3 regions of the Geodermatophilus sp. URMC 63 genome follow, and region 1 is predicted to be linked to each of the others. Evidence: riboswitches for the same ligand, from Rfam matches in the RefSeq annotation. Region 1 holds a riboswitch; each other region holds the start of a gene.
What was found. Region 1 has a riboswitch for cyclic di-AMP ahead of ACWIZO_RS18110 (aggregation-promoting factor C-terminal-like domain-containing protein). Riboswitches for the same ligand answer to the same signal wherever they lie in the genome.
Positions count from the first base shown of each region.

Region 2: another riboswitch for cyclic di-AMP. It lies ahead of ACWIZO_RS18950 (hypothetical protein); the one in region 1 lies ahead of ACWIZO_RS18110 (aggregation-promoting factor C-terminal-like domain-containing protein).
Region 3: another riboswitch for cyclic di-AMP. It lies ahead of ACWIZO_RS23755 (NlpC/P60 family protein); the one in region 1 lies ahead of ACWIZO_RS18110 (aggregation-promoting factor C-terminal-like domain-containing protein).

Region 1 covers NZ_CP199956.1:3,703,552-3,713,585, forward strand. The annotation lists gene ACWIZO_RS18100 (LLM class flavin-dependent oxidoreductase) at 1-302, opposite strand, end outside; gene ACWIZO_RS18105 (hypothetical protein) at 545-1,468, shown strand; cyclic di-AMP (ydaO/yuaA leader) riboswitch at 1,655-1,812, shown strand; gene ACWIZO_RS18110 (aggregation-promoting factor C-terminal-like domain-containing protein) at 2,023-3,000, shown strand; gene ACWIZO_RS18115 (hypothetical protein) at 3,255-3,725, opposite strand; gene ACWIZO_RS18120 (class I SAM-dependent methyltransferase) at 3,929-4,588, shown strand; gene ACWIZO_RS18125 (DUF72 domain-containing protein) at 4,662-5,390, shown strand; gene ACWIZO_RS18130 (hypothetical protein) at 5,431-5,841, shown strand; gene ACWIZO_RS18135 (VOC family protein) at 5,838-6,221, opposite strand; gene ACWIZO_RS18140 (DUF4177 domain-containing protein) at 6,269-6,478, shown strand; gene ACWIZO_RS18145 (pentapeptide repeat-containing protein) at 6,500-7,357, shown strand; gene ACWIZO_RS18150 (hypothetical protein) at 7,394-7,825, opposite strand; gene pntB (Re/Si-specific NAD(P)(+) transhydrogenase subunit beta) at 7,874-9,283, opposite strand; gene ACWIZO_RS18160 (Re/Si-specific NAD(P)(+) transhydrogenase subunit alpha) at 9,288-10,034, opposite strand, start outside.
Region 2 covers NZ_CP199956.1:3,861,848-3,871,881, forward strand. The annotation lists gene ACWIZO_RS18925 (protein kinase domain-containing protein) at 1-1,143, shown strand, start outside; gene ACWIZO_RS18930 (DNA-directed RNA polymerase subunit alpha C-terminal domain-containing protein) at 1,203-1,760, shown strand; gene ACWIZO_RS18935 (bifunctional 3'-5' exonuclease/DNA polymerase) at 1,878-3,548, shown strand; gene ACWIZO_RS18940 (MFS transporter) at 3,552-4,961, opposite strand; gene ACWIZO_RS18945 (ArsC/Spx/MgsR family protein) at 5,019-5,528, opposite strand; cyclic di-AMP (ydaO/yuaA leader) riboswitch at 5,710-5,847, shown strand; gene ACWIZO_RS18950 (hypothetical protein) at 6,131-7,144, shown strand; gene ACWIZO_RS18955 (DUF993 family protein) at 7,215-9,254, opposite strand; gene ACWIZO_RS18960 (Gfo/Idh/MocA family protein) at 9,251-10,034, opposite strand, start outside.
Region 3 covers NZ_CP199956.1:4,890,886-4,900,919, forward strand. The annotation lists gene ACWIZO_RS23745 (glycosyltransferase family 4 protein) at 1-169, opposite strand, end outside; gene ACWIZO_RS23750 (M48 family metalloprotease) at 166-1,446, opposite strand; gene ACWIZO_RS23755 (NlpC/P60 family protein) at 1,666-2,739, opposite strand; cyclic di-AMP (ydaO/yuaA leader) riboswitch at 2,891-3,056, opposite strand; gene ACWIZO_RS23760 (hypothetical protein) at 3,251-3,541, opposite strand; gene ACWIZO_RS23765 (NlpC/P60 family protein) at 3,652-5,418, opposite strand; gene ACWIZO_RS23770 (DEDD exonuclease domain-containing protein) at 5,581-7,473, shown strand; gene ACWIZO_RS23775 (Lrp/AsnC family transcriptional regulator) at 7,470-7,757, shown strand; gene trpD (anthranilate phosphoribosyltransferase) at 7,754-8,809, opposite strand; gene ACWIZO_RS23785 (hypothetical protein) at 8,806-9,219, opposite strand; gene ctaE (aa3-type cytochrome oxidase subunit III) at 9,353-9,976, shown strand; gene qcrC (cytochrome bc1 complex diheme cytochrome c subunit) at 9,984-10,034, shown strand, end outside.

The sequences.
Region 1 (10,034 bases):
AGGTGCTGCAGCATCGCGTAGTCCTCGGCGATCTTCACCGGGTCGTTGGTGGTGATCAGCGTGGTCGCCGTCGACAGCTGCAGCGTCGAGGTCTGCGCCGCGATGTAGGCCAGCGTGGTGGTGGGGGAGGAGGAGAAGAACGGCGGGTTGTGGTGCTCGCCGAGGGCGAAGACGTCGAGCCCGACCTCCTCGGCCTTCCTCGCGATCGCGACGATGGCCTGGATCCGCTCCGCCTCGCTGGGGGTGCGGCCGGTGGTGGGGTCGGTCGTGACGTCACTGACCGAGAAGACGCCGAACTGCATCTCGTGCTCCCTGTGGTTGAGAGTGCAACTACTGTTCGGCCCAACGGTGGTGGGCGGCCGGGCATTCCCCGGCTCCGGCTGCGGGCGGTAGTCGGGCGACCACGGCGTGGCGGACCACTCCGTCGGTGACCGTCCCGTGACCTGGTCCGACCCACCGATCGGGTGAACCGGCTGGGAGTCTGGCGGCCACCACCTGGATCGCCCGACGGGCCCGGGCGGGCATGACGGACCGGGGGGACCGGATGTCGAAGCACTCGCAGGGAACTGCTCCGGACGCCGGGGCGGACGCGGCCAGGCGCACGGCCTTCACGGGCAACACCGCCGCGGAGCACGTCCCGGCGAGGGGCCTCGACGGTCTGCTGGGCACCGGTCCGGTCTTCACACACGCACTGCGCGGGTACGACTGCCTGCAGGTCGACGACTACGTGGCCGCGGCCGAGACCGAGCTGCTGGTGCTCCGCCGGGAGAACGACCACCTGCTCAGCCGCTACGCCGCCTGCTCCGGTGACCTGCAGAACGCCCGCCGCCGGCTGGCCCAGCTGGTACGTGAGCGGGAGTCGCTCCCCAGCCCGGAGGATGCGCGCGCCCTGCTGCAGCGCGCCGAGGAGGAGGCCGACCAGGTGCGTGCCGAGGCGCGCGCGGAGGCCGAGGCGCGCCTGGCCAAGGTGGCGGAGATGCGCCAGGCGGTGACCGCGCTGCGCGAGCAGGCCCAGCGGGAGGCCGACGCACGGCGGGCGGAGGCGGCGGCCGAGCTGCAGGCGGTGCACCGCGAGGCCGAGGAGGCGCGGCGGGCGGCGGCGGCGCAGGCCCAGCGGGAGCGGGCCGCCGTCGAGGCGGAGCTGGCCGCGCTGCGCGCCGAGAAGGAGGGGGTGCGCGAGACGCTCCGGGTGCTGAACGGGCACGTCGACGACGCCCTGGCCGGTCTCGCCCGCGTGCTGCGCGGCGACGAGGGCGGTCCCGACCCGGCGGACACCGACGCGCTGCGGACCGACACGGTGCGCACCGGGGCGCTGCCCGACGACGTCTCGGTGCTCGCCGACCGGCGCGACGCCGCGGCCCGCGACGAGGGCCCCCGGACGCCGGACGGTGACCCGGCCGACGTCACGGCGCTGCGCGGGGACGCCGATCGGGGCGGGAACCGGAACGAGGTCGCCGCGGCGTCCTGACCCGGCGTGCGACCCGGCGTGCGACCCGGCGTCCTGACCTGCGCCGTCGCCGAGGGATGGCCCGCGCCGACTGCACCGTAACTCGTGTCACGTGTGCATCTCGCGTTCTGCTGTTGTCACGGGCAGGTAACGACACGTACCGTTCGTGACGTCCGGCTGGTCGTCTCGTCCCCTCCCGGGGAGCCCGGCCGGACGCCGCCGAGTCGTGTCCGCAGCCGCGGGCGCGAGCCGGGGACCCACCGCAGTCCTGGGGTGAATCGCCTGCCGAGCTCCGCTCGCAGCGCGTAGGGCTTCTTCCCGCCCGAACCCGTCAGCTAACTCGGTAGGCGGCATCGGAAGAAACGGAGACTCTCCGCATGCCCCGCCTCCGGGCCGCCGCGGCCCGCAGGTGCCGCCGGGTGCGCGTCCACCGCGCCATCTGAGTCCGGCCGCCGCCCTGCCCTGCTGACCCCGCGCCGCCGATCGCGCGTGGGGACCCGACGACCGCCGTGCGCCGGTCCCTGCCCGCGAACCGGGCTGCCGCGCGCGCACTCTCCCTCGGAGCCCTCACCCTCATGCCCCGCCGTACCCCGCACACGCCTGCCCACACGCTCGAGACCGTCGAGCTGTCCGCAGCCGCGAAGCCCGCCGACACCGCCGTCATGGACGCCGTCGGCACCGCGGACACCGCCCCCCGTCGTCGCGCCCGCCGCCTGGGCCTGCCGGCCCGCACCCGCGCCCGGCGCAGCAGCCCCCCGCTGGGCCCGCGCCGCCCCGCCCTGCTGCTGGCCACGGCCGCCGCCGGCGCCCTGGTCGTCGGCGTGGTGAGCACGAGCGGCCCGGCCGCCGAGGCCGGCACCGAGACGGCCGGCTCCACGGTGAGCGTGGCCGAGCAGCTCGGCCTCACCGGGCAGCCGACCGGGACCGCGGCGTCGCAGACCGCCGACCTCGCGCCGCTCGAGGACCTCGCCGCCTCCCGCAACGAGCGCTCCGCCGAGGAGACCAGCGCCGCCGAGGCGCAGGCCGCCGCCGACCAGGCCGAGCTCGACCGCCGCGCCGCTGAGGAGGCCGCCCGCCGCGCCGCCGAGGAGGAGGCCGCCCGCGCCGCCGCCGAGGCCCAGGCCGCCGCCGAGGCGCAGGCCGCCGCCGAGGCCCAGGCCGCGGCCGAGGCCCAGGCCGCGGCCGAGGCCGCCGCCGCCCAGCGGGCCGCCGCGGCGCCGGCCGCCCCCGCACCGGCGGCTGCACCTGCCGCCGCGCCGGCCGCCCGCGGCTCCTTCAAGGACTACGCCATGAGCAAGGTGGGCAGCGCCCAGCAGTTCGGCTGCCTGGAGAACCTGTGGGGCAAGGAGAGCGGCTGGAACCCCAACGCGCAGAACCCCTCCAGCACCGCCTACGGCATCCCGCAGTTCCTGGACTCCACCTGGGCCAGCACCGGCATCGCCAAGACCTCCGACGGCTACCGGCAGATCGACGCGGGCCTGATCTACATCGACAGCCGTTACGGCTCGCCGTGCGGTGCCTGGGCGCACTCGCAGGCCACCGGCTGGTACTAGGAGGACCCTGCTGCCCCCACGCCTCGCTCGGCTCGGCGCGGGACCCCGGCAGCAAGGCCGATCCGACTCGTCACCAGGCTCGGCGCGGGACCCCGCGCCCGCACCTCGCGGCGCCGTCACGTGCACGAGGCGCTGCGGGACGTAGGGGAGCGAACCCGGGCGGACTCCGGGGCGGACGAGGACCCGGCACGAGCACGGCCCCGCTGGCATCCGCTAGCGGGGCCGTGTCGCGTTCCGGGGTGGCCGCTGCCGGGTCAGGCGGTGTCCGGGGTGCAGGCGGTGTCCGGGGTGATGGAGGGCACCAGGTGTACCGACCCGGGTGGCTGCCGCTCGTACCACGCCCGGATCTCGGGAGTGATCCGCTCGACCTCCAGCACCGCCACCACCCCTCGCCCGCCGGGCACCGTGGACCGGCCGAGACCGATGATCGACCACTCCTCGGGGGTGCTGCGGGTGATGACGTCGGCATCGTCCTGGGACACTCCGGCGATGCCGGCGGGAACACGCCAGGCCGAGGGGGTGCCCGGCCCGGGGTGCCAGCGGGCGGTGTGCAGCGACCGCCCGTCCAGCCCCCCCTCGACGGCCACCCGAGCGCCGGCCGGCGGCAGGTCCGTCCCGAGCAGGTCCAGCTCCACCAGGGGCTCGCTCCCGGGCGGGCTGGTCGGGATCAGGACCAACCGGCCGCCGTCCTCCCTGACCGTGCCGGTCGCGGTGACGGTGTCCATGCGCTCCTCCTGGGGTGTGCGGATCTCGCCGATCCCAGCAGGTGTAGCTCCCACCCTCCGTCCTCCTGCGCGCGGCACTGCCACGACACGACCCGACGGGCCCTGCCTCGGTCTCCCACCCGGCCGTGGTGGGACCCCAGCGCCACGGACCGTCACCCGGGCCGCTCGCGACCGTCGCCGGCTCGGCACGTGACACTGGGGGCGTGACGGAGAGGGGGCCGGCCACCCGCGTGGTGCCCGCGGGGTTCGTCCGCGCGCACACGCAGGTGCGCCGGCCCTCGCTCGTCCCGGAGGTGCGGCTGCACGTCGCCGACGACGTCGTCGCCCTGTGGGAGGCGATGGAGGACGCGGCCGGCGGCGCCGGCGAGGCCCCGCCGTTCTGGGCCGCGGCCTGGCCCGGCGGGCAGGCCCTCGCCCGCGCCGTCCTCGACGGGCCGGTGACGGTGGCCGGGCACCGCGTCCTGGACCTGGGGTCGGGCAGCGGGCTCGTCGCGATCGCCGCCGTCCTCGCCGGCGCCCGCCACGTGCTGGCCAGCGACGTCGACCCGTTCTCCCGGACGGCGGTGGGCGTCAACGCCGGCCTGAACGGGGTGACCGGGATCAGCGTGGCCGGCGACGTCCTCGACCGGGAGCCGCCGGCCGTCGACGTCGTCCTGGCCGGCGACGTCTGCTACGACCGGGAGATGACCGAGCGGGTGCTGCCCTTCCTCGACCGGGCTCGGGCGTGCGGCTGCGAGGTGCTCGTCGGCGACCCGGGGCGGCCCTACCTGCCGCACGAGCGGCTGGAGCCCGTCGCCGCCTACGACGTGCCCGAGACCGAGGGCCCGGGGCTGCGCCGCACCACGGTGTGGCGGCTGCCGTGAGCGCTCCTGGCCCCCTCGACCACACCCGCGGCACCGCCGTCGCCCGGCACGGGCACTGAGGAGGGCGGCACCGGTGGCCGTCCACGTCGGAACCTCCGGCTGGAGCTACGACCACTGGGACGGCATCCTCTACCCGCCGGGGACGCCGCCCCGCGACCGGCTGGCCCACTACGTGCGCCGGTTCGGCACCGTCGAGCTCAACGCGAGCTTCTACCGCTGGCCCCGGACGGCGACCTTCGCGGGGTGGCGCGACCGGCTGCCCGAGGGGTTCCGGCTGTCGGTCAAGGCACCGCGCGGACTGACCCACGCCAAGCGGCTGTACGCCCCGGAGGCGTGGGTCGAGCGGATGACCGCGGCCTGGCACGAGCTGGACGGCAAGCGGGCCGTGCTGCTGGTGCAGCTGCACCCGGCCGCGGCCCGCGACGACGCGCGCCTGGAGTACTTCCTCTCCCTGCTGCCGGACTGGGTGCAGGTGGCCGTGGAGTTCCGCCACCCCAGCTGGCACGTCGAGGAGGTGTTCGCGCTGCTCGAGCGGCACGGAGCGGCCTACTGCGTGATGAGCGGCGCCGGCCTGCCGTGCGTGCTGCGGGCCACCGCGCCGTTCGTCTACGTCCGGCTGCACGGCCCGGACGACGCCTCCCTCTACGCCGGCTCCTACCCCGACGCGGACCTGCGCTGGTGGGCCGACCGGATCGCGGAGTGGGCGCGCGACGGCCGCGACGTCCACGCCTACTTCAACAACGACGGCCACGGCCACGCCGTCCGCAACGCCGAGACGCTGCGGGCGCTGACCGGCAGCTGACCGGGCGGCGAGCGGGGCGCGGTGGCGGGAGACTGGGGGCATGAGCGAGCAGGACGACGGGACGAAGCCGGGCCAGGGGCAGGGGAACCTGGTCAGCCGGTCGGTCGAGGAGTTCGTCGCCCAGCTGCGCGGCTTCACCGACCGCGCGCGCGGGCTGGCCACCGGCGCGGTGCCGTCGGGGCTGTCGCTGCCGCGCCTGCCCTCGCCGCCCGGGGCGATGTCGGCGGCGCAGGTCGGGGCGGTCGCGCAGGCGGTGCGGGGCCAGCGGCAGCTGATCACCGGCCTGATCGGTCAGCTGCAGGCCTTCGACGAGCAGCTCGCCGTGTTCGAGCGGGTGCTCGAGCCGATCGAGGAGTGGAGCCGGACCTGGGCGCGCCTCGAGCAGTCCTTCGGTGACGTGCTGCGCCGACCGTCGTCCGACCGCGACGCCCCGCCGGCGGGGACGGTCTAGCGCTGGTCGCGGCGCAGCGGGTGGTCGGCCGGGACCTCGACCAGGACGATCCGCACGCCGTCGGGGTCGGCGACCCAGGCCTCGACCAGCCCCCACGGCTCGGTGCGCGGCTCGCGCAGCACCGGCACGCCGGCCGCCCGCAGCCGTGCGTGCTCGGCGGCGACGTCGCGCACCTGCAGCCACAGCGCGGTCCCGCGTGGCGGCTCGTCGCCGGGGCCGGACACCTCGAGCAGGCCGTTGCCGAGGAAGAACACCACGCCGCGGTGCTCGGGCAGCCCGAACTCCCGGTACACCGCGAGCCCCAGCACGTCCCGGTAGAAGGCCTGCGACCGCGCGGGATCGGGGGGCCGGAGCAGGACCCGGCTGCTGAGCACGTCCACCCGGGCATCATCGCCGCAGGGCAGGACACCGAGACGAGGAGGACGTCGTGGCGCAGCGCTACGAGTACCGGGTGGTCGAGATCCGCGAGGGGCTCATCGGCGGGAAGATGTCGGGTGACAAGCTGGAGAAGGTGCTCAACCAGAACGCCCGGGAGGGCTGGCAGCTCAAGGCCATCACCTCCGTCGAGGTCAAGGGCCGCCTCGGCCCGGGGGGTGTCGAGGGCGTCCTGGTGACGCTGGAGCGCCCCACGACCTGACCCACCCCGCGAGGAGCGCCCGTGTCCGACGCCGTCGATGCCCGGGCGCGGTTGCGCGCGGACTGCGCGAGCTGCGCGGGGCTGTGCTGCGTGGCCCCGGCCTTCGCGGCCTCGGCCGACTTCGCGATCGACAAGCCCGCGGGCAGTCCCTGCCCGAACCTGCGCGACGACGACCGCTGCGGCATCCACGCGCAGCTGCGGGAGCGCGGCTTCCCCGGCTGCACGGTGTTCGACTGCTTCGGTGCCGGCCAGCAGACCGTGCAGGTGACGTTCGCCGGAGACGCGGACTGGCGGGGGAGCCCCGAGCGGGCGACGGCGGTGTTCGCGGCCTTCGGCGTGCAGCGGCTGCTGCACGAGGTCCTCTGGTACCTCGGTGAGGCGCTCGCCCTCGAGGCGGCCGCGCCGCTGCGCAGGGACCTGACGGCCGCGCACCGGCGCGCCACCGACCTCACCGCCGCCGAGCCCGGCGAGCTCGCGGCCGTCGACGCCGACGCGCTCCAGCGGGAGGCCGGCGCGCTGCTGCTGTCGGTCAGCGAGCTGGCACGGGCCGGCGTCCGGCCGCGGGCGGGAGGTCGGCGCCGGGCCGACCGGCGCAACGCCGACCTGTCCGGCGCCGACCTGCGCCGCGGGGACCTGCGGGGCGTGAGCCTGCGCGGGGCGCTGCTGCTCGGGGCGGACCTGCGGGGTGCCGACCTGCACCGGACCGACCTGCTCGGCGCCGACCTGCGGGGCGCGGACGTGCGCGGCAGCGATCTCTCCGGCGCGCTGTTCCTCACGCGCCGGCAGGTGGCCGCCGCCCGGGGGGACGCCACGACCCGCCTGCCCGGCGGACTGGAGCACCCGCCGCACTGGGGACCGCCGGGTCCGGCGCTCCGGTGAGCGGCACCGCCGCGCGGGGACGTGACCGGGCCGGGCTCAGAGCAGGTCGTCGTCCTCGGGCCGGGCGCGGCGGCGCAGCAGCCCGGTGACCCCGGCGACGCGCGACTGCGCCTGGTGCAGGGTCGCGATCAGCGGCCGGAGGTCCTCGTCGACGGTGCGGATGATGTCCGGGACCTTCTCCACCACCGGGTCGTCGAGCACCCGGCCCACTCGCTCGATCCCCGGCTTGAGCGCCCGCACCGGCTCCTCCAGCTCGCCGACCAGCTCCTCCAGCCGCTCGGCGGTGCGCTGGGCCGAGGCGATCGCCGACGTGGCCGTCGACGTCGCGGCGATCAGCTCGCGGACGGCGGCGTTGAGGTCGGTCAGCGTCCGGGGCAGCTGCGCCAGCGCCTCGGTCTGGGCCTGCAGCGCGGTGAGCAGCTCGGTGAGGCCGGGGATCTTGGGCATGCCCAGGCGGAAGGGGTCCACGACGGCAACCGTCGTCCCCCGGGCACGGGCCCCGCAACTGCAGCGGGCCTACAGCGCCCGGAGGATGTCCTCGACGCGCTCCCGGGCGTCGCCGAAGAGCATCCGGGTGTTCTCCCGGAAGAACAGCGGGTTCTGCACGCCGGCGTACCCGGTGCTCATCGACCGCTTGAAGACGACGACGTGCCCGGCCTCCCACACGTGCAGCACCGGCATCCCGGCGATCGGGCTGCTCGGGTCCTCGGCCGCGGCCGGGTTCACCGTGTCGTTGGCGCCGATGACGAGCACGACGTCGGTCTTGGCGAGGTCGTCGTTGATCTCGTCCATCTCCAGGACGACGTCGTAGGGCACCTTCGCCTCGGCCAGCAGCACGTTCATGTGCCCGGGCAGCCGGCCGGCGACCGGGTGGATGCCGAACCGGACCTCCACGCCCTTGTCGGTGAGCGTGCGGGTGAGCTCGGCGACGGCGTTCTGCGCGTGCGCCACCGCCATGCCGTAGCCGGGCGTGATGACGACGCTGTCGGCGTCGCGCAGCAGCTGCGCGACCTCCTCGGCGGTGACCTCGGTGTGCTCGCCGTCGACGTCTCCGGAGGCCGCCGTGCTGCCCTCGTTGCCGAAGCCGCCGGCGATGACCGACAGGAACGAGCGGTTCATCGCCTGGCACATGATGTAGGAGAGGTAGGCACCCGAGGAGCCGACCAGCGCGCCGGTGATGATCAGCAGGTCGTTGTCGAGCAGGAAGCCCGAGGCCGCGGCCGCCCAGCCCGAGTAGCTGTTGAGCATCGAGACGACGACCGGCATGTCGCCGCCGCCGATCGAGGCGACCAGGTGCCAGCCCAGCGCGAGCGCGAGCACGGTGAGCCCGGCGAGCACCGCCAGCCCCGGGGAGACGACGAAGACGACGGTCAGCACCGCGAACACGGCCAGGGCGCCGAGGTTGAGCGCGTTGCGGCCCGGCAGCATGAGCGGGTTGCTCCTGATCCGCCCCGACAGCTTGAGGAACGCCACGATCGAGCCGGTGAAGGTGACCGCGCCGATGAAGACGCCGATCGCGACCTCGGCGGAGTGGATGCCCACCGGCAGGCCGAGCTCCTCGGCCTCGCCGGCGGGTGCGCCCTCGACCGACAGGTACCCGTTCCAGCCGACCAGCACGGCGGCCAGGCCGACGAAGCTGTGCAGCAGCGCGATGAGCTCGGGCATGCCGGTCATCTCGACGACGCGCGCGCGCCAGAGGCCGATGGCCGCGCCCAGCGCCATGGCGACCGCGATCGCCGCGACGGCGAGCGCCTCGCCGTTGCGCCAGGCCAGGCCGATGGTGGCGACCAGCGCGATCGCCATGCCGGCGATCCCGTAGGCGTTGCCGGTCTTGGCGGTCTCGTGCCGCGACAGCCCGGCCAGGCTCAGCACGAACAGCAGGCCGGCGACGATGTAGGCCGCCGACGCGGCGGTGGTGGCGGTCATGGGGTCAGGCCCTCCGGAACATGCCGAGCATGCGGCGGGTCACCGCGAAGCCACCGAAGACGTTGATGCTCGCCAGCAGCACGGCGAGGAAGGCGAGCACCGTGACGACCGTGCTCACGTGGCCCAGCTGCAGCAGCGCGCCGACCACGATGATCCCGGAGATCGCGTTGGTGACGCTCATCAGCGGCGTGTGCAGCGCGTGGTGCACGTGCCCGATGACGTAGAAACCGACGACGACGGCGAGGGCGAACACCGTCAGGTTGCCGATCAGCTGGTCGGGGGAGGAGGCGGCGAGCAGGAACAGCAGCGCCGCACCCAGGCCGACCAGCGCGATGCGCCGGCCCGGACCGGCCGGGGCCGTGGGCACCGGTGGTGGTGACGGCGGCACGGCGACCGGTGCCGGGGCGGCCGACACCTGCACCGGGGGCGGCGGCCACAGCTTCTCGCCGGCCCGCGCCACGGTCATGCCCCGCACGACGACGTCGTCGAGGTCGAGGACCAGCTGCCCGTCCTTGCCCGGCGTCAGCAGCGTGAGCAGGTTGACCAGGTTGGTGGCGAACAGCTGGCTGGCCTGGGCCGGCAGGCGGGCGGGCAGGTCGGTGTAGCCGATGATCGTGACGCCGTTCGGCGTCGTCACCACCTCGTCGGGGACCGAGCCCGCGACGTTGCCGCCCTGGGCGGCGGCCATGTCCACGACCACCGAGCCCGGCTTCATGCTGGCCACCATGTCCTCGGTGAGCAACCGGGGAGC
Region 2 (10,034 bases), 160 kb from region 1:
GCCTTCCTGCACGCGCTCGAGGACACCGTGCACCCCCGGCACGACACTGCGCCGGTGGCCGCGGCGGCGACCCGGCCGGTCGCGCCCGCCGGTCAGCCGCCGGCCCGCGCGTCGCGGACCGCTCCCGCCGGGGAGCCCGCGGCCGGCGACGGGCGCCGGCGGCGGCTGCTGCTCGCCCTGGCGGTGCTCGCGGTCGTGCTCCTCGGCGGCGGCGCGGTCGCGCTGGTGGGCGGCCTGTCCGACGGCGACGCCCCGGCCGCGACCGCCGCGCCGTCGGAGGAGGGCATCGTGCTGGCCGCCGCCGACTACGTCGGACGCCCGGCCGAGGACGTCGCCCGCGAGCTGACCGACTTGGGCCTCTCCGTGGGCGAGCAGACGACGGTCACCCCCGACGCCGCCCCGGGCACGGTCACGCGGCTCGACCCGGCCGGCACCGAGGTGGCCACCGGTGACCGGGTCCGCCTGGTCGTCGCGGCCGCCCCGCCGGCCGTCCCGGACGACCCGGCGGCGACCGGTCCGGCGACGACCGCGTCCGGCGGTCAGGCCCCGTCCCCGTCCGCCGACGAGCCGACGCCGGGGACGGCGGCCGACACGGCGCCCGGGCAGCAGCCCGGCGCGACGGCGCCGGGCACCGGGGACGCCCGCGCCGGTGCGACGGCGCCCGGGACCGAGGACGCCGAGGACGCCGCGGCCTCCTCGGGCGACGCCGGTGCCGGCGACCCGACGCCCGAGCCGGCGCCCGAGCCCACGTCCGACCCGACGTCCGAGCCCACGACCGACCCGACGTCCGAGCCCACGACCGATGCGACGTCCGAGCCCACGACCGATGCGACGGCCGAGTCCGCGGCCGACCCGGCGACGGGGTCCGCCTCGCAGCCGGCCACCGAGTCCGCTTCCCCGCCCGCGCCGTCGTCGGGGTCCGCGTCGCAGTCCGCGCCGTCGTCGGGTGCTCCGACCGAGCCGGCAGGCGGGACGGGGACGTCGCCGTCCGCCGGGAGCGGGACGGCGACCGGCACCGGCACCACCGACACCGGCACCGGCACCGGCGGGAGCGGCGCGCCGGGCGGTGGAGAGGCGCCCCGGAACGGCGCGGGCGCCGCCTCCGGGAGCGCCGCCGGCGGGTCGGCCGGCGCCACCGGCTGACCGGGTCGCACTGCCGGCGGCCGCAACCGGGACCGGGGACGGCGCTAGGGTCGGTGACCATGGTGGTCAGGTCCCCGGGGAACCAGTCCGGGCGGGCGCTCGAGGAGCTCAAGCTGCCCGGACGGGCGGTGGCGGCGCTGACGCGGGCGGGCATCACCGACGTCGCCGGCCTGGCGGGGCTCACCCGACGGGAGCTGTCCGCCGTCCCCGGGTTGGGGCCGAGCACCATCGCCGCGATCCGGGCCGTCGTCCCCGAGCCGCCGGCGCGCCTGCCCCGCTCCGGCGCCGAGCCGTCGACCGGCAGCGCCGAGCAGACGGTCCTGTCGGAGGCGCCGCCGGCCGAGGAGGAGTCCCCGTCCGCGCCGGCGATCCCGTCGTTCGCCTCGCTGCGCGACCCGCGGCGGCGCACCCCGGTCGACCTCCTGGTGCCCGAGCAGCCACCCGCAGCACCGGAGTCCGCAGCGCCCGAGCCCGAGCCCGAGGAGTCGGCCACCACCGCGTCCCCGGCCGGGGCACCGCGACCGGCCGAATGGGGCGACCTGTGGTGGTTCGGTCTGCGCGTGGCCCGCTGGTGGGTCGCCCAGCCGGTGCGCACGGTGCGCCGCCTCCTCGGCTGAGAGGACCCCTCCTCCCCCCGCCACTGGCAGGCTCGCGGCGGGACCCTGCAGAGGGGCTACCCCGCCCGCCCGGCGCGGGGCGGCGGTTGCGTCGCACCCGTCGGCGACACTGCCCGGGTGGAGCGGATCGTCCTCCGCCGCCGCGGCGACCTGGTCGAGGCCCGGCGGTGCCCCGGCGGCGGCCGTGACGACGGCCGTGACGTCCCCGAGGTCACCCGGCTGACCGCCGACGACCTCCCCGGCTGGGTCCGCGAGCGGGAGCGCACGCCGGTCCGCTGGGTGTGGGACGACACCACCCGCTGGTACCCGGCGCTGCTGGACGCCGGCGTCCGCGTCGAGCGGTGCACCGACCTGCGGCTCGGCCACGCCGTCCTGCGCCGCTCGCCGTCCGCCGACCAGCGGCTGCTCGCCGGCGAGGACACCCCCGGCTGGGACGCGCTCGCGCCGGTGATCACGACCGAGCACGCCCTCTTCCCGCTGGCCGACCCCGCCGACCGGCTCGACCCCGTCGCCGAGCACGACCGGCAGCAGACGACCCTGGCCGCGGCCACGCAGCGCGCACAGCTGGCGCTGCTGCTCGCCGCGGAGTCCTCCGGCGCGCTGGTCGCCGCGGAGATGACGCACGCCGGGATGCCGTGGCGGGCCGACGTCCACGAGCGGCTAATCACCGACGCGCTCGGGCCGCGCCCGCCGGCCGGCGTCCGCCCGCCGGTGCTGGAGCGGCTGGCCGGCGAGGTCCGCGCCGCCCTGCGCGCGCCCGCGCTCAACCCCGACTCGCCCGGCGACCTGCTGCGCGCGCTGCGGGCCGCCGGGCTGCCCGTGGACGACACCCGGCAGTGGACGCTCGAGCAGGTCGACCACCCGGCCGTCGCGCCGCTGCTCGAGTACAAGCGGCTGGCCCGGCTGCTGTCCGCGCACGGCTGGAGCTGGCTGGAGACCTGGGTGCGCGGGGGCCGGTTCCGGTCGGCCTTCCTCCCGGGCGGCGTGGTCACCGGGCGGTGGTCGGCGCAGGGCGGGGGAGCGCTGTCGGTGCCCGCACAGGTCCGTCCCGCCGCGGTGGCCGACGACGGCTGGGCGTTCGTGGTCGCCGACGTCGCCCAGCTCGAGCCGCGGGTGCTCGCGGGCATGAGCGGCGACGCGGCGATGGCCCAGGCGGCGCGCTCGACCGACCTCTACCAGGGCATGGTGGCCGACGGCGCCGTCGCCACCCGGGCCGAGGCCAAGCTCGGGGTGCTCGGCGCCATGTACGGGGCCACCCGCGGGGAGAGCGGCCGGATGCTGCCGCGGCTGGCCCGCCGCTACCCCCGGGCCATCGGCCTGGTCGAGGACGCCGCCCGGGCGGGGGAGCGCGGCGAGGTGGTCGCCACCCTGCTCGGCCGCGGGTCGCCGCCGCCGACCGGCGCCTGGGCCGAGCGGGCGGTCGGGCTCGGCGAGGCACCCGACGAGGACGGCCCGCGGGAGGACCGCGACCGCGCCCGCCGCGCCTGGGGCCGGTTCACCCGCAACTTCGTCGTCCAGGGCACCGGCGCGGAGTGGGCGCTGTGCTGGCTCGCCGACCTGCGCAACCGGCTGTGGCGGCTGGGCAGCGGGCCGCCGGCGCAGCGGCCGCACCTGGTGTTCTTCCTGCACGACGAGGTCGTCGTCCACACGCCCGAGCACCTGGCCGACGAGGTCGCCGGCGAGGTCCGGGCCGCCGCGGTCACGGCCGGGCGGCTGCTGTTCGGCGGCTTCCCCGTCGACTTCCCGCTTGACGTCGCCGTCGTCCGCTCCTGGGCCGACGCCGGGTGAGGGTCAGCGGACGGCGGCCGGCTCGGAGGCGGGGGCGGTCGCCGCACGGCGGCCGGTCAGGGCGGTGACGACGGCGGTCAGCAGGCAGACGACGACGCCGGTCGCGGCGATCGTCGTGTAGCCGCCGGCCGCCGGGGCCGCCGCGCCGGCCGGGGTGGCCGAGGCGAGCACGGTCGCGGTGAGCGCGCTGCCGACGGCGAAGCCCACGTACCGCAGCACCTGGTTGAGGCTCATCGCACTGCCGGTCTCCGCCGGCGGGACGGCCGCCACCACCAGCGCCGGGAACGCCGCGAACGCCGCCCCGACGCCCAGCCCGGCCACCGCCATGACGGCGAACAGCTGCCACAGGTCGGTGCGCAGGAACGCGAACAGGACGAAGGCCACGCCCTGCACGAGCGCCGCGACCGGCAGCACCCGGGCGTGCCCGGCACGGTCGGCGAGCAGCCGCGCGAGCCGGCCGCCCACCATGCTGGCCGCCGAGAACGGCAGGAGCACCAGCCCGGCGACGACGATCGAGGTGCCGAAGCCCGCGCCGTCGGCCGGCGGGGCCTGGGCCAGCACCGGCACCGCCGCCAGCAGCAGGTAGTTCGACAGCCCGACGAGCAGCGCCGCCGAGTGCGCGGTCAGGGCCACCCGGCCGCGGGCCAGCCGCAGGTCGACCAGCGGCTGCGGCGTCCGCGACTCCCACCAGACCCACAGCGCGAGCGCCACCACCGAGGCGGCGGCCAGCCCCCACAGCAGCGGCGACGTCACGCCCCAGGTCTCCGCCTCGCCCAGCGCCAGCAGCAGCCCGCCCACGCCGGCGCCGAGCAGCAACGCGCCGACCACGTCGAGCCGCCGCCGCGGCGCCGCGGCCGGCGGGGGCAGGACGACGGCGGCGGCGGCCAGCGCGGCGGCGCTCACCGCAGCCCCCGCCCAGAACGCGGCGTGCACCCCGCCGAGCTCGGCCACCAGGCCGGCCAGCGGGTAGCCCAGGCCCACGCCGGTGACGACGGTGACCGACAGCGCGGCGATGGTCGAGCGGGAGGTGTCGCCGGTCAGGGCCTCGCGGGCGGTGGCGATGGCCAGCGGGGTGAGCCCCAGGCCGAAGCCCTGCAGCGCGCGGCCGGCGACCAGCCACCCCAGGCCCAGGGGGAGGGCGGCCAGGACCCCGCCGAGGGTCACCACGCCCAGCACGGCGACTATCACCCGGCGGCGGTGCGGGCCGTCGCCGAGCCGCCCGACCACCGGGGTGGCCACCGCGCCGACCAGCAGCGTGACCGTCAGCGACCACTGCGCGTCCGGCAGCGACGCCCCGGTCGACGACGCGATCGCCGGGACCAGCGGCGCGCCGAGGCTGGAGATGACGGCGACGACCGTCCCGACGAAGACGAGCGCGGCGACGAGCGCGCGGGGTGACCGGGAGACCGCCATGCTCCCGAGCTTCCCAGGACGTTGCACAGCGCAACCGCCCGGCGGGTCAGCTCTGCGTCACAGCAGCCGGTCGAGGTCGTCGGGGCCCGGGCCGGTGCCGCCGGAGTCGCGCAGCGGTGAGTCCTCGGGCCGGTCGTCGTCCGGCGGCTCGGCGGCCACCGGCCCCTCGGCGTAGAGGGTGTCCGGGTCGCGGGGGTCCATCTCACGGGGACCGCGGGCGGCGGCGACCACCTCGGACAGCGTGCCGCCGTCCCGGGCCACCCACGCCCGGCCGTCGTCGCCGAGGACGATCGGCCGCTGGATCAGCCGCGGGTGCTCCACGAGCACGCGCACCCACGCGTCGGCGTCGCGCGGGGCGTCGGGCAGCCCGAGCTCCGCGGCCAGCGGGTCGCCGAGGCGCGTGACGTCCCACGGCTGCAGCCGGAGGGCGGCCAGCGCGGCGCGCAGCTCGGCCTCGGTCGGCGGGTCGTCGAGGTAGCGGCGCAGGGAGTACTCGACACCGGCCCGGTCGAGCTCGTCGCGGGCGGCGCGGCACGTCGAGCACGAGGGGTTGAACCAGACCTCCACGCCCCGACCCTAGGGCCCCCTACTCCGGGGCCCCTACACCACCGGGCTGCCGATCGGCGCGGACGCAACCACCATCACCCGACGAAACGCCTGTCGACTTGTTGTCACGATGTGCAATCCGCCGGTAGCGTCGCGTCGTCCGTCCGGTCGTCGTCCCCCGTCGGGGGAGGCCGGGGGACGCCGCCGAGTCGCCCGCTGGGGCGAGCCGGGGACCCACCGCAGTACTGGGGTGAATCCCCTCCTGGCCGCGTGCCGGGAGAGGTAGGGCCGCTTCCCGCCCGAACCCGTCAGCTCACCCGGTAGGCGGCTCACGGGAGAACGGAGAGCCGCCGGATGGCGCGCGCCTGCACTGCTGCCCGCACCGCTGCACCACCCCGTCCGATCCGGCTCCGCCCCGTCCCGGCGCGCCCGCGCACCTGACCGTCCGCGGCCGTCCGCCCCGGACGCCGTCCGCGCGCACACCAGCCCGGGCACCCTCCGCCCGACCGGCCCCGCGCCGCGCTGCCCCGGTGTGCCCGCGCCGGCCCGGCGCGCCCACCGGCCGTGCCGCCCGCCCAAGCCGCAGCCCGCTGCGCCCCGCACCCGCCTGGAGCACCCGCACCATGGACCCCCGCACGACCACGTCCGGCCGGTCCGCCGAGCGCCGCGGCCGCGCCACCGGCCGCCGCCGTCCGGCCGCCGCCCGCCGTCCCGGCCTGCTCCTCGGCGTGGCCGCCGCCGGCGCCCTGCTGGTCAACGTCGTCGTCGGCGGGGACCCCGCCGCCTCGGCCGGCGCCGGAGACCCGGGGTCGGCCGCCGTCGCCCAGGAGCTGGGCCTGACCGCCGAGGCCGGGACGCTCGCCGCGGGGGCGGACGCGCAGCCGGCCGAGGACCTCCAGCCGCTGGAGGACCTGGCCGCCAGCCGCAGCAGCCGCGCGGCCGAGGAGGCCACCGCGCAGCAGGCGCAGGCCGCCGCCGACCAGGCCGCGCTCGAGCAGCAGCGCGCCGACGAGGCCGCGGCAGCCGAGGCCGCCGCGCTCGAGCAGCAGCGCGCCGAGGAGGCCGCGGCAGCCGAGGCCGCCGCTGCGGAGGCCGCCGCGGACCGGGCCGCCGCCGAGGAGGCCGCCGCTGCCGAGGCCGCCGCGGCGCAGCGGGAGCCGGAGGCGGCTCCGACCTCCTCGGCCGCCGCCGCGTCGGCCGCCGCCGCGTCGGCCACTGCCGCGTCGGCCACTGCCGCGTCGTCCACCGCGGGCTCGGGGACCGCCGCCACGGCGACCGCGCGCATCACCAACACCGCCGGGCCGGTGCAGGCCGTCGTCCAGGCGGCCGCGAACGCCGTCGTCAGCAACGTGGCCGGCGCGGGCTCGATCACCCTCGGCGGCACCCGGGCCAGCGCCACCGACCCGGGCGGCCACCCGTCGGGCCTGGCCCTGGACTACATGGTCCTGTCGAACACCGCCCTCGGGAACGCGATCGTCCAGTACCACGTCGCGCACTGGGACGAGCTCGGCGTCGACTACCTCATCTACCAGCAGCGGATGCTCAGCTCGCCGGGCGGCAGCTGGTCGGCCATGGAGGACCGCGGCAGCGCCACGGCCAACCACATGGACCACGTGCACGTGAACTACACGGGCTGACGCGACCCCTGACGCGGCCCCCCGCGCCGGGCCCGGCCGGCCCTCCCCCTGGCCGGCCGGACCCGGCTGCTCATCCCCGGACGCCCGCGGCGGCGGCGAACGCGGCCGCGGTCCGGGCGGCGACGACCGCCGGGTCGGCGTCCCACAGCTCCTGGGAGAACACCTCGACCTCGACGTCGCCGCGGTACCCGGCCGCCTCGACCAGGGCGCTGGTCCCCGCCAGGTCGACGTGCCCGTCGCCGGGCAGGCCGCGCGACACCAGCACGTCGGGCCCGAGCGGGGTGACCCAGTCGGCCACCTGGTAGGACGCGATCCGGCCGCCGCGGCCGGCCCGCGCCACCTGCGCGGGCAGCTCCGGGTCCCACCACACGTGGTAGGTGTCGACGACGACGCCGACCGCCCCGGCGGGGAACTGCTCGGCGACGTCGAGCGCCTGCCCGAGCGTGGAGACCACGCCGCGGTCGGCGGCGAACACCGGGTGCATCGGCTCGACCGCCAGCACCACGCCGGCCGCGGTCGCGTCGTCGACCAGCGCGCCGATCGCGTCGCGGGCCCGCTCCCGGGCGCCGGGCAGGTCGCGGTCGCCGTCGGGGAGGCCGCCGGCGACGAGCACGAGGACCGGCGCGGAGCCGGGCGCACCGGCCGCGGCCAGCGCCGCGGTCTCCTCGATGGCGCGGCGGTTCTCGTCGAGCGCCGCGGTGCGGGCGGGGCCCGGGGGAGCGGTGAAGAAGCCGCCCCGGCACAGGCTCGACACCCGCAGCCCGGAGTCGGCCACCAGCGCGCACGCCTTCTCCAGGCCCACCTCGGCCACCGGCTCGCGCCACAGCCCGATCGCGCCGATGCCGGCCTCGCGGGTGACGGCGAGGGCGTCGACCAGCGACGCGTACTTGACCGTCGCCTGGTTCAGCGACAGCCGCGGGTGCGCGCTCACGAGACCGGCTCCAGCACCGGGACGTCGACGCCGGCCAGCGCCAGCAGGCCGTTCCACCGGCGCGCGGCGAGCTTCCGGGTCCTCCAGGGCACCGGCCGCGTCGGCCAGCCGGACCACCTCCGACAGGTGCGGCAGGCTGCGGGCGCTGTGCAGCCCGCCGACCATGCTGAACGCCGGCTGGTGGCCGTTCAGCCACGACAGGAAGGCGATGCCGGTCTTGTAGTACGCCGTGGGCGCGGCGAACACCTGCCGCGACAGCGCCTCGGTCGGCCCGAGCAGTCGCCGGTAGCCGGCCGGATCGCCGGCGTCGAGCGCGGCGATGGCGGCGCCGGCCACCGGCGCGATCGCGGCGAACGCGCCGAGCAGCGCGTGCGACGAGTGCTCGCCGTCGCCGGCGATCAGGTCGACGTAGTGGAAGTCGTCGCCGGTGAACAGGTCCACGCCGGCCGGCAGCCGCCGCCGCAGCGCGACCTCGGCGTCGGCGTCCAGCAGGCTGGTCTTGATCCCGCGCACCCGGCCGGCGTCGCGCTCCATGATGCGGACGACGACGTCGGCGGCCGCCCCGGTGTCGGGAGAGCCGAAGTAGCCGCGCAGCTGCGGGTCGAACGCCTCGCCGAGCCAGTGCAGCAGCACCGGCCGCCCGGCCCGTGCCAGCACCTCGGCGTAGACCCGCTCGTAGTCGGCGGGGCCCTCCGCGGCCCGGGCGAGGTGCCGGCTGGCCATGAGCACCACCCCGGCGCCGCAGTCCTCTGCGTGGTGCAGCTGCTCGACGTAGGCGTCGACCACCCGCGCCAGCGGGACGACGTCGTCGGTGAGGTGGTCGGTGGTGACGCCGACCACCAGGGCGCCGCCCACCGACCGCGCCTCGGCCGCGCTGCGCCGGACCAGCTCGCGGGTGGCCGCGGTGTCCAGGCCCATGTTGCGCTGCGCGGTGTCCATCGCGTCGGCGACACCCAGGCCCCACGACCACAGGTGGTGGCGGAAGGCGAGGGTGGTGTCCCAGTCGACGTCGGCCGGGGCGCCGGGGACGTTCTCCCCGGTGACCCGCGGGACGACGTGGGCGGCGGCGTAGGCGGTGCGCGACCGCAGCGGCGCGGACGGGCGGCGGACCGCGGCCGGCTCGCCGAGCGGCAGGAGCCGGGTGCGCCCGTCGGCGTCGAGCAGGACGGCGGTGCTCATCGGGCCGGCACCCCGCTCCCGATCGTCACGCGGCGGCCGGTCGCCGAGCTCTCCAGCCCGGCCTCGGCCAGCCGCACACCGCGGGCGCCGGAGGCGAAGTCGTAGGGGTGGGGGCCGTCCTCGACCACGTGCCGGACGAACTGCTCCCACTGCACCTTGAACCCGTTCTCGACGGGGTCGTTGTCGGGGACCTCCAGCCAGCCGGCCCGGTAGTCGCGGCTGTCGGGCACGTCGGGGTTCCACACCGGCTTGGGCGTGGCGTTGCGGGGCTGGATCCGGCAGCCGAACAGCCCGGCGACGGCGCTGCCGTGCGTGCCGTCGACCTGGAACTCGACCAGCTCGTCGCGGTCGACCCGCACCGCCCAGCTGGAGTTGATCTGCGCGACCACACCGCCCTCGAGCTCGAAGATCCCGTAGGCGGCGTCGTCGGCGGTGGCGGCGTAGGGCTCGCCGCGCTCGTCGACCCGGCTGGTGATGTGCGTGGTGGCCTTGGCGTACACCGACTCGACCCGGCCGAAGAGGTCCTCAAGCACGTAGTTCCAGTGCGGGAACATGTCGACGACGATGCCGCCGCCGTCCTCGGCCCGGTAGTTCCAGCTGGGGCGCTGGGCCGGCTGCCAGCCGCCCTCGAACACCCAGTAGCCGAACTCGCCGCGCACCGAGAGCACCTGGCCGAAGAAGCCGGAGTCGAGCAGCCGCTTGAGCTTGAGCAGCCCGGGCAGGAACAGCTTGTCGTGGACGACGCCGTTCCTCACCCCGGCGGAGGCGGCCAGCTCGGCG
Region 3 (10,034 bases), 1.2 Mb from region 1:
GGTAGGGCAGCCGCGCGTCGTGGGCCTCCCAGCCCGGTGAGCGGGAGGCGAGCACGACCAGCGAGTCGGGCGGCCGGCGCTCCAGCAGCGCGGCGACGAAGGTCTGGATGCCGCCCTGCCGCGGCGGGAGGTCGTTGGTGACGACGAGGGTGCGCCGGGAGCCGCTCACCGCTCGCCCAGCCGCAGCCAGTCCTCGGCCAGGGCGATCCGCTGCGCCGCCGTCGGGTGCGAGCCGAAGAACCACTGCCACGGCGCCGGCGGGCTCGGGTCGGACACGTTGGTCTCGGCCAGCCGGCGCTGCATCTCGATGAACGCCGCGGCGTCGCCGGTCAGGTCGAGGGCGTGCAGGTCGGCGCGCGCCTCCACGTGCCGGGAGACGACGTTCTGCACCGGGGTGGCCACGAACGAGCCGAGGGCCGCGAGCAGCAGGACCAGCGGCACGACGCGCGGGTCGCCCGGGGAGTCGGCCCCGGTCCGCCGCAGCAGCGGCGGGCAGGCGAGCAGCCAGCCGAGCAGGGCGACGGCGGCGGCCGCACCGAGTGCGCCCATCAGCGTGCCGGTGAGGACGTCGTCGGTGGCGACGTGGCCGAGCTCGTGGGCGACGATCGACTCGGTCTCGTCGTCGGGGACGTCGGCCAGCAGCGTGTCGTACAGGACGACGCGGCGGGTCGAGCCGAAGCCGGAGACGTAGGCGTTGAGGGACGTCGTCCGCCGGGAGGCGTCGGCGACCAGCACGTCCTCGACCGGCGTCCCGCCCTCCTCGGCCAGCTCCAGCAGGTCGGTGCGCAGCTGGCCGGCCGGCAGCGGCTGGAAGCTGTTGAACGCCGGCTCGATGACCACGGGGTAGAGGAAGGAGCCGGCCACCACGAGAACGGCCGCTCCGGCCGCCGTCCACGCCCACCAGGTGCGCGGTGCCCGCCGGGCCAGCGCGACCAGCACCAGCAGGGCCAGCGCGGTGAGGCCGGCGTCGATGGCGGTGGAGACGGCGACGTCGCGCAGCCACAGCGGCCACGAGCGGGTGGAGAGCCCGTAGCGGTGCCGCACCACCTCGCCGTAGGCCGACACCGGCAGCGTGGCCAGCCGTCCGACCACGACGAGGACGACCGTGCCGAGCAGCGTCTGCCACGGCCAGCGTCCGCCGAGGGGCCGCGCGACCGCCGTCACCAGCCGGCTGCCCAGCCGGGTGAGGCCCAGCAGGACCGAGACGCCCAGCCCGAGCAGCAGGCCCGCCAGCGAGGCGGGGCGGATCTCGGCAGCCAGGGCCTGGGCCCGCCGGACGACGTCGACGGGCAGCCCCGCGTCGGCGCTGACCGGCGTCACGCCACCGGGCGGCTGCGGCAGGAGCGTCCACGGCGTCCGGACGACGATGACGACCACGAGGGCGGCCCCGAGCACGGCCGCGACCAGCAGGGCGGCGCGAGCGCCTCCCCGGCCCGCCGCGCTCACCCGGCCGATCCTAGGTGGCCGCGCGCGTCCGGCCCGGGACGCCCCGGCCGACGGCCGGACCACGAGCGGCACGGACTGTCCGGGACACGGCGAGGGCCGGGGACCCGCAGGTCCGCGGCCCTCGCCGCCTGCCCAGCGGTCCCGTCGAGGACACCGCCGCCGGCTCCGTCCCGGGTCCCGCCGCGAGCCTGCGAGGGGCGGGGGCAGCGAGGTCCTTCCTCAGGCGATGCGACGCATGGCGGTGATGCCGCCCATGGAGTCGACCGGCACGACCTTCACCGGCTCGCTGGAGGTCGCGGCGTGCACCATCTGGCCGTTGCCGATGTACATCGACACGTGGCTGACCGGGCTGAAGTAGAAGATCAGGTCACCGGGCTGCAGCTGCGACCGCGAGACGGCGGTGCCCATCCGCGACTGCATGCCGCTCGAGTGCGGCAGGCTGATCCCCGCCGCGGCGTACGCGTACTGCGTCAGACCCGAGCAGTCGAAGGCGTCCGGACCGCCGGCGCCCCAGACGTAGGCGTCGCCCACCTGGGCCAGCGCCGTCCGCACCGCCGCCTGGGCCGCGCCGCTGCCGCCACCGGCCGGGGCCGGAGCGGGTGCCGCCGCGGCCGGGGCCGCCGGGGCGCTGTCGCCGACCGTGCCGCCCGCCGTGGGAGCCTGCTGTGCCGCGGGGGCCGGCTGTGCGGCGGCCTGCTGGGCGGCGAGGGCCGCCTGCGCGGCGGCCGCCGCCTCCCGCTCCGCGGCGGTGAGCGCGGCGACCTGGGCCTGGTAGTCGGCGACGTCGTCCCGGAGCTGCGTCTCCTGGGCGGTCAGGCCGTCCAGGGTCTGCTGCGCGGCGGCCTCGGCGGCCTCGGCGTCGGCCTGGGCCCGGTCGGCCGCGGCGGCGGCGTCGCCCACCTCGGTCAGCACCTCGGTGGTGTGACCGGCGATCCGGTCGAGCACGGCCAGCCGGCTGACGAAGTCCTCGGCCGACTCGCTGGTCATCAGCAGGTCGAGCTCGGGCATCGTGTCGCCGCCGGTGTAGGCGCTGCGGGCCACCTGGCGGATCTGCCTGTCGAGGGAGTCGAGCCGGGCCTGCGCGTCGGCGACGGCCCGGTCGGCCTCCTCGGCGGCGGACCGCTGCTGGGCGAGCACCTCGCGGGCCTCGTTGACCTGCTCGGAGACGACCTCGAGCCGGTGGCCGGCGTCGGCGGCGAGCTGGGCGGCCTGCGCCGACGTGGTCGCCTGCTCGGGATCGGCCGTCGCGGTGCCGGGGAGGAGGGCCAGCGTCAGGCTGGCGGCGGTGCCCACGAGCGCGGTCCGGCCGAGGCGGCGGACCAACGGGGGGCGGTGCGGGCCGGCGGTGTGACCGGCGGTGGAACCGGTGGCGCGGCGGGCGGTGGACTGTGGACGTGCATGCCCCAGGGCAGGGCGGGGGGTCGCCACGGGCGGCGGCTCTCCGTTCTTCCTCAGCAACCGCCTACCGAGTTAGCTGACGGGTTCGGGCCGGGAAGACGTGCCCTATCCCCCGCGCGCCGGTGTCCCGGCGCGCGCGAGAACTCACCCCAGTGCTGCGGTGGGTCCCCGGTTCACCCGACGCACACCCCTTGGGACGGCGTCCGGCGATTCGGCGGTGCCCGGCCGAGGCCACCTCGCATCGGGTGACGACCACCCGGCCGGACGGGGCCACCGTACGGACGTGATGAGGTTGTGACAAACGCGGGTCCTGTTACCTGTGAGAACTCGCACTGTGAGGAAGGACGCCACTCCCGTGCGTCGTCCTCGGCCGTGTCTCACCCCGTCCGCCCTGCTCAGCCTGGTGTCAGCCGGTGCGCCGCCGCTGGGCCGGCCGGTGACGCAGCGGAGGCACGAGTCCGCCCTCGGCGAGCGCCCGGACGGCGCGCCGCTCGACGTCGTCGAGCTCCACCACCACGCCCGGCCGGGGCAGCACGACGTCGTCGGCCCCTGACGCCCGCGCGGCCGGGACGGGGGGCACCGGCAGCAGCACGGGCTCGGTGCCCCGCTCCCCCGGTGGCGCGCCCAGCAGGGCGGTGACGACGCAGTCGGCGCAGCCGGCGCCGCGGGCGGTGCACGAGTCGCAGTCGATGAGCATGGCCGTGTCCCTCCGGTGTCCCGGCCGCGCCGCCCGGGTGCGGGCCGCGGTCGGGACGGTCTCCCTGTCGGTTGCCGCGGACGCTAGGGACGGCCACCGACAGTCCCGGCTCAGCTGCCCGCGTACTCCCAGTGCCAGGGCTCCTCGCGGCCGTTGCCGGGGTCGGCCCACGTGGGGTGCAGCCAGCCGAACCGGCCGGCGTTGGCGACCATCCAGGCGTACTGCGGGGTGCCGAAGGCCTCCACGCCCCCGCACAGGTCGACCGCCAGCCCCCAGCCGTGGTTGCTCGTGCCCGGCACGGCCGCGAGTGCCGGCTTCTCCCCGTACAGCCGCACCTGCGCGGCGTAGGTGCGGTAGGAGTCGGTGGTGCACAGCGGGTCGCCGAAGGCCTCGGTGAACGCCGCGCTCATCGCCCGCCAGGCCGCGGCCGCGTCGCAGCGCAGCGCGTGGCCGGCCACGCCCAGCGGGCACAGGGCGCTCGGCGGGATCAACCCGTTGGGGTAACCGCCCCAGGCGCGTGCGCCGTCGACCGTCGGCGGGTGCACGGGGTTGCCGCACTCGACCCGCAGCGCGCCCCCGGTCGGCCCGGGCGCCGGTTCCCCCGGCTGCGGCCCCAGGCTCGGGCGACCGACGCGCAGCACCTGGTCGGCGGGCAGCCGCCGGACGACGACGGCACCGGCCCGGCCGTCGGCGGCCAGCATCGTCTGCCGGTCCAGGGCGATGCCGACGTGGCCGAGGCCGGCCTCCGGGGTGCCGAGGAACACCAGGTCCCCGGGCAGGACGTCGGCGGGGTCGACCGGCGTGGTGACGGCGTAGAGCCCGGCCTGGTCGGCGGGCAGGTCGACGCCCGCGGCGCCGTAGGCCGCGGACACCAGGGAGCCGCAGTCCCAGGAGTCCGGGCCGGCCGTCCCGGGGGCGTAGGGCCTGCCGAGCGCCGCCATCGCCGTGCTGACCGCCGCGACGGTCTCCGCGGGGAGCACCAGCAGCGACGTCGGCTGGCGGGGCAGCAGCGCGGCGCCGCGCTGCACCCCGCCGGCGGCCGCGCCCACCGGCGCCAGCCCGGCCGGCAGGCCGGACGCCGGGTCGAGCAGGGCCGCGGCCGGCGGCGACCGCACCCCCGCCGCGTCGAGCTCCCCGAGGTGGGCCCGCCAGTTGAGCGCCGTCTGCGCGTTGACGTCGACCTGCTGCCGCTGGAGCTGCGCCAGTTGCCGGTCGACCTCCCCCAGGGCGGCGTCGAGCTCGCCGGTGACCGCGGCCGCGGCCGCCTCGAGCTCCCCCACCTCCGCGGTCAGCCGGTCGGCCCGGTCCTGCGCGTCGGCCAGCGTGGCGTCGGCGGCCACCTGCCGGGCCAGCGCGGCCCGCTGCTGCCGTTCGGCCGCACCGACGACCTCGGCGGTGTGCGCGTCGACCGCCTCGAGGTAGCCGAGCGCCGTGGCGACGTCGCCGGGGTCGCCACCGGCGAGCAGGACGGTGAGGGGGGTGAGCGCGCCGCCGTCGCGGTAGACCGCGGAGGCGTACTCCGCGACCACCGCCCGGAGGCGGCCCAGCTCGTCCTCGGCGGCGTCCACGGCGGCCTGCGCGGCCGCGACCGCGGCCTCCGCCCCGGTGAGCGCCTGCCGCGCCCCGGCCACCTCGGCCTGCCGCCGCTGCAGGTCGGCCTGCACCTCGGCGGCGCGCTGCTGCAGCCGGTCGAGCGCCTCGCTGTCGAGCACCCCGCTGGTGCTCCCGGGCTGGTCGCTGGGCGCAGCGGCGGCCGGCCCCGCCGGCGCCACGGCGAGCAGCGCCGCGAGCAGCACGGCGAGCAGCACCGCGAGCACCGGGGCGGCCACCGCGAGCGCCGCCCGCCGGAGGACGCGTCGCCGGGAGCGGGCGCGCATCGGACCCCCTCGTCTGCCCGGACCACCGCGGCCCGTCGCGGGATCGTCCACCACCACCACCGGCTCCCGCCAGCGATCCGGAGCCCTCTCCCCCTCCCGGACGAGGAGCGGTCCCGGGCGTCGCGTTCCACGACTGTCCGACCCCTGGCCTACCGTCCCGCCGTGCCCCTTCCCAGCGCCCGTCCCGGCGGCACCGGGTCCCGGCTCCCCCGGCACGAGCAGGCCTCCACGCACCCCGGCCAGGAGCCCACCCGCCCCCACCAGGCCACCATCGACGAGCTGGGGACGCCGCTGGCCGCGGTCACGTTCGTCGTCGTCGACCTCGAGACGACCGGCGGCTCGCCCAAGGACTGCGCGATCACCGAGATCGGCGCGGTGAAGGTGCGCGGCGGTGAGGTGCTCGGGGAGTTCCAGACGCTGGTCGACCCCGGCTGCGAGGTGCCGCCCTACATCAGCGTGCTCACCGGCATCACCACCGCGATGGTCGCCGCCGCCCCGCGGATCGGCGCGGTGCTGCCGGCCTTCCTGGAGTTCGCCCGCGGCGCGGTGCTGGTGGCGCACAACGCGCCGTTCGACCTCGGCTTCCTCCGGGCCGCCTGCGCCCAGACCGGCACCGCCTGGCCCGCGGCCGCCTCCGTCGACACCGCCGTCCTCGCCCGTCGGCTGCTCTCCCGCGACGAGGTGCCCAACTGCAAGCTGGCCACCCTGGCGCCGTTCTTCTCCGCCGCCACCGCGCCCTGCCACCGGGCGCTGGACGACGCCCGCGCGACCGTCGACGTCCTGCACGGCCTGTTCGAGCGGCTCGGCCCCCTCGGGGTCACCTCGCTCGAGGAGCTCACCGGCCTGACCCGCCAGGTCGACCCGGAGCGCCGGCGCAAGCGGCACCTCGCCGAGCACGTCCCCCCCGGCCCCGGCGTCTACGTCTTCCGCGGCCCGCGCGACGAGCCGCTCTACGTCGGGACGTCGAACGACCTGCGCACCCGGGTGCGCAGCTACTTCTCCTCCAGCGAACAGCGCAGCCGGATGACCGAGATGGTCGCGCTCGCCGAGCGGGTCGACGCCCTCCCCTGCGCGCACGACCTCGAGGCCGCCGTCCGGGAGCTGCGGCTCATCGCCGAGCACAAGCCGCGCTACAACCGCCGCTCGCGGTTCCCCGAGCGGGCGCTGTGGCTGCGGCTCACCGACGAGCCCTTCCCGCGACTGTCGGCCGTGCGGCGCGTGCGCCCCGGCGCCGGCGTGTTCCTCGGCCCGTTCGCCGACCGGCGGGCGGCCGACGCGGCCGCCGCGGCCATCCACGAGTCGCTGCCGCTGCGGCAGTGCACCTCCCGGCTCTCGCCGCGCGTGCTCACGGCCGCGTGCGCGCTCGCGGGCATGGGCCGCTGCGGCGCTCCCTGCACCGGGGCGCAGTCGGTCGAGGAGTACGCCGCGATCGCCGCGGTGCTGCGCGCCGCGGTGGCCGGCGACCCGCAGGCGCTGGTCTCCCCGCTGCTCGACCGCGTCGACCGGCTGGCCGGGGAGGAGCGCTTCGAGGACGCCGCGGTGCTGCGCGACCGGGTCGCCGTCCTGGTGCGTGCCGTGCGCCGGCGCCAGCGCCTGGAGTCCCTGGCCGCCGTCCCCGAGCTGGTGCTGGCCCGGCCCGACGGCGCGGGCGGGTGGCACCTGTCGATCGTGCGGCGCGGCCGGCTGGTGGCCGCGGGGGGCGCCGCCCGCGGGTCCTCCGTCCGCGAGGCGCTGGCCGGCCTGCGCGCCACCGCCGAGACGCCGACCGGTCCCGACGGCGAGCTGGCCGCCTCCGTCGACGAGACCGAGCTGGTGCTGCGGTGGATGGAGAAGCCGGGCAGCCGGCTGGTCGAGGTCCACGGCACGCTGGCCTGCGCCGCGCCCGGCACCGGGGGCCTCAGCGGTTTCCTCGCCCGCGTGGAGGCCGGCCGGGCGCTGCGTGACCCGTTCGCCGACGGCCGGCAGCTGGGCACCCGGGCGCGGCCCGAGCGGGTGGCGGCAGGGGCGCCGACCGTGGGCGGCCCCCACCCGGCGCCGCTAGCATCCCGGGCGTGATCACCGCCATCGTGATGATCGACGCGGCCACCGACGCGATCGGCGAGGTGGCGCAGGCGATCGCCGACCTCGAGGGGGTCAGCGAGGTGTACTCCGTCGCTGGTGACGCCGACCTCGTCGCCGTCGTGCGGGTCCGCGAGTTCGAGCAGATCGCCGAGGTGATCGCCGGCCGGATCAACAAGGTGCCCGGCGTCCTCGACACCGACACCCACATCGCCTTCCGCGCCTACTCGCGGCACGACCTCGAGGCGGCCTTCTCCCTGGGCCTGGAGAACGCCGACTAGCGTCCGGCCGCCGCCCGGCTGACCGCCACCCAGCGCTCGAGCAGCGCGGCCGCCCGGCCGTCGTCGACGGCCGCGGCCGCCCGCTGCACCCCCGCCGCCAGGGACGCCGTGAGCCCACCGCCCCGCTCGTCGAAGGCGGTCAGCGCCGCGCCGGCGTTGAGCAGCACCGCGTCGCGCACCGCTCCCCGCTCACCGCCCACCACCCGCCGGAAGACGTCGGCGTTGTGCGCCGGGTCCCCTCCCCGCAGCGCGTCCGGGCCGGCCGGGGCGATGCCGAGGTCGGCGGGGTCGACCACGCCCGGGGTCACCGCGCCGTCGCGGGCCACCCACACCCGCGACGTCGTCGCGGTGGTGAGCTCGTCGAGGCCGTCGTCGCCGCGGAAGACCAGGGCCCGGCCGCCGCGGGCGGCGACGACCTCGGCGAGGACCGGGGACATGCGGACGTCGGCGCAGCCGATCGCGGCAGCCACCGGGCGGGCCGGGTTGGTCAGCGGCCCGAGGAAGTTGAACACCGTGCCGATGCCCATCTCCCGCCGCGGCGCGGCGGTGTGCCGGAAGCCGGGGTGGAAGACGGGCGCGAAGAAGAAGCCGATCCCGGCCTCCTGCACGCAGCGGGCCACGGCCGGGGCCGGGAGGTCGATGACGACGCCGAGGGCCTCCAGGACGTCGGCGGCCCCCGAGGACGACGACGCCGCACGGTTGCCGTGCTTGGCGACGGGGGCGCCCGCGGCCGCGGTCACGACAGCGGCCATCGTGGAGATGTTGACCGTGTGCGCGCCGTCCCCGCCGGTGCCCACGACGTCGACCGTGGCGACCGGCAGGTCCACCGGCGTCGCCCGCTCCAGCATGGTGGCGGCCAGCCCGGCGACCTCCGCCGGCGCCTCGCCCTTGGCCCGCAGCGCGACGGCGAACGCCGCCACCTGTGCGGGGGTGGCCTCCCCGGTCATCACCTCGCGCATGGCCCAGGCCGTGTCGCCGGCGCCGAGGTCCTCACCGGCCAGCAGGCGCGTGAGCAGCCCGGGCCACGTGGGCCCGGGAGAGCGGCCGCTCACCGCGAGACGGGTCGCCGGGCCGCCCGGTCGCGCAGCAGCCCGGCGACGACCTGCGGTGCGGTCAAGGGGTCGATGGGCAGGGCCAGCGTGCCGTCGGCGCGCGACCAGTGCGCCAGCCACCGGTCGGGCTGGCGGGCGATGAGGACGCAGATCGCCGGGCGGTCGGCCACCTCGACGACCAGCTGCCGCGAGAGCGCCAGGCCGCCGGTGGGCTGGGCCTCGCCGTCGAGGACGCAGAGGTCCACGCCGCCGCCGTCCACGGTGTCGACGACGTCCTCGCCGGTCGCGCACTCCACCCACGTCAGCGGCCCGACGTCGGGTGCCGGACGGCGGCCGACGGCGGTGCGGACGGCCTCGCGGACCTCCGGCCGGGAGCTGTAGACCAGGACGGTGGCCGGCGCGTCGCTCACCTGCGGCAGCCTAGTGGCAGCCGCGATCCCGGCCCGGGGCGCCCGGCACCCGATCGGGGGACGTCTCGGGGCGGTCACGGCGCCGCCGCGCCACCACACCCGCGGTCGTCGGGTTTCGAGACCCGGTGCCATGATGGTCGGCGTGACAACGGCCCCCGTGGCGAGCAGCACCTTCGACACCTCGCGGGTGCACTCCCTGACCCGACCGAACATGGTCAGCGTCGGCACGATCATCTGGCTCTCCAGCGAGCTGATGTTCTTCGCCGGGCTGTTCGCCATGTACTTCACCGCACGGGCGCGCTCGACCGAGGGCTGGCCCCCCGAACCGACCGAACTGAACCTGCCGTACGCGCTGGTCTTCACGCTGATCCTGGTGGCCTCCTCGGTCACCTGCCAGATCGGCGTCTTCGCGGCGGAGAGCGGCAACGTCTACGGCCTGCGCCGGTGGTTCACCATCACCTTCGTCATGGGCCTGGCGTTCGTCCTCGGCCAGGCCAACGAGTACCGCGTGCTGGTCACCGAGCACGCGACCACGATCTCGAGCTCCACCTACGGCTCGGTCTTCTACCTGACGACCGGCTTCCACGCGCTGCACGTCATCGGCGGCCTCGTGGCCTTCGTCTTCGTGCTCATCCGGTCCACCATGGGCCGCTTCACGCCGGCACAGGCGACCTCGGCCATCGTGGTCTCCTACTACTGGCACTTCGTCGACGTCGTGTGGGTCGGGCTCTTCGCCACGATCTACCTGATCCGCTAGGGAACCGGTGTCCACCACGAACCCCCAGTCCGACAGCCAGCCCGACGAGGTGCCGGGC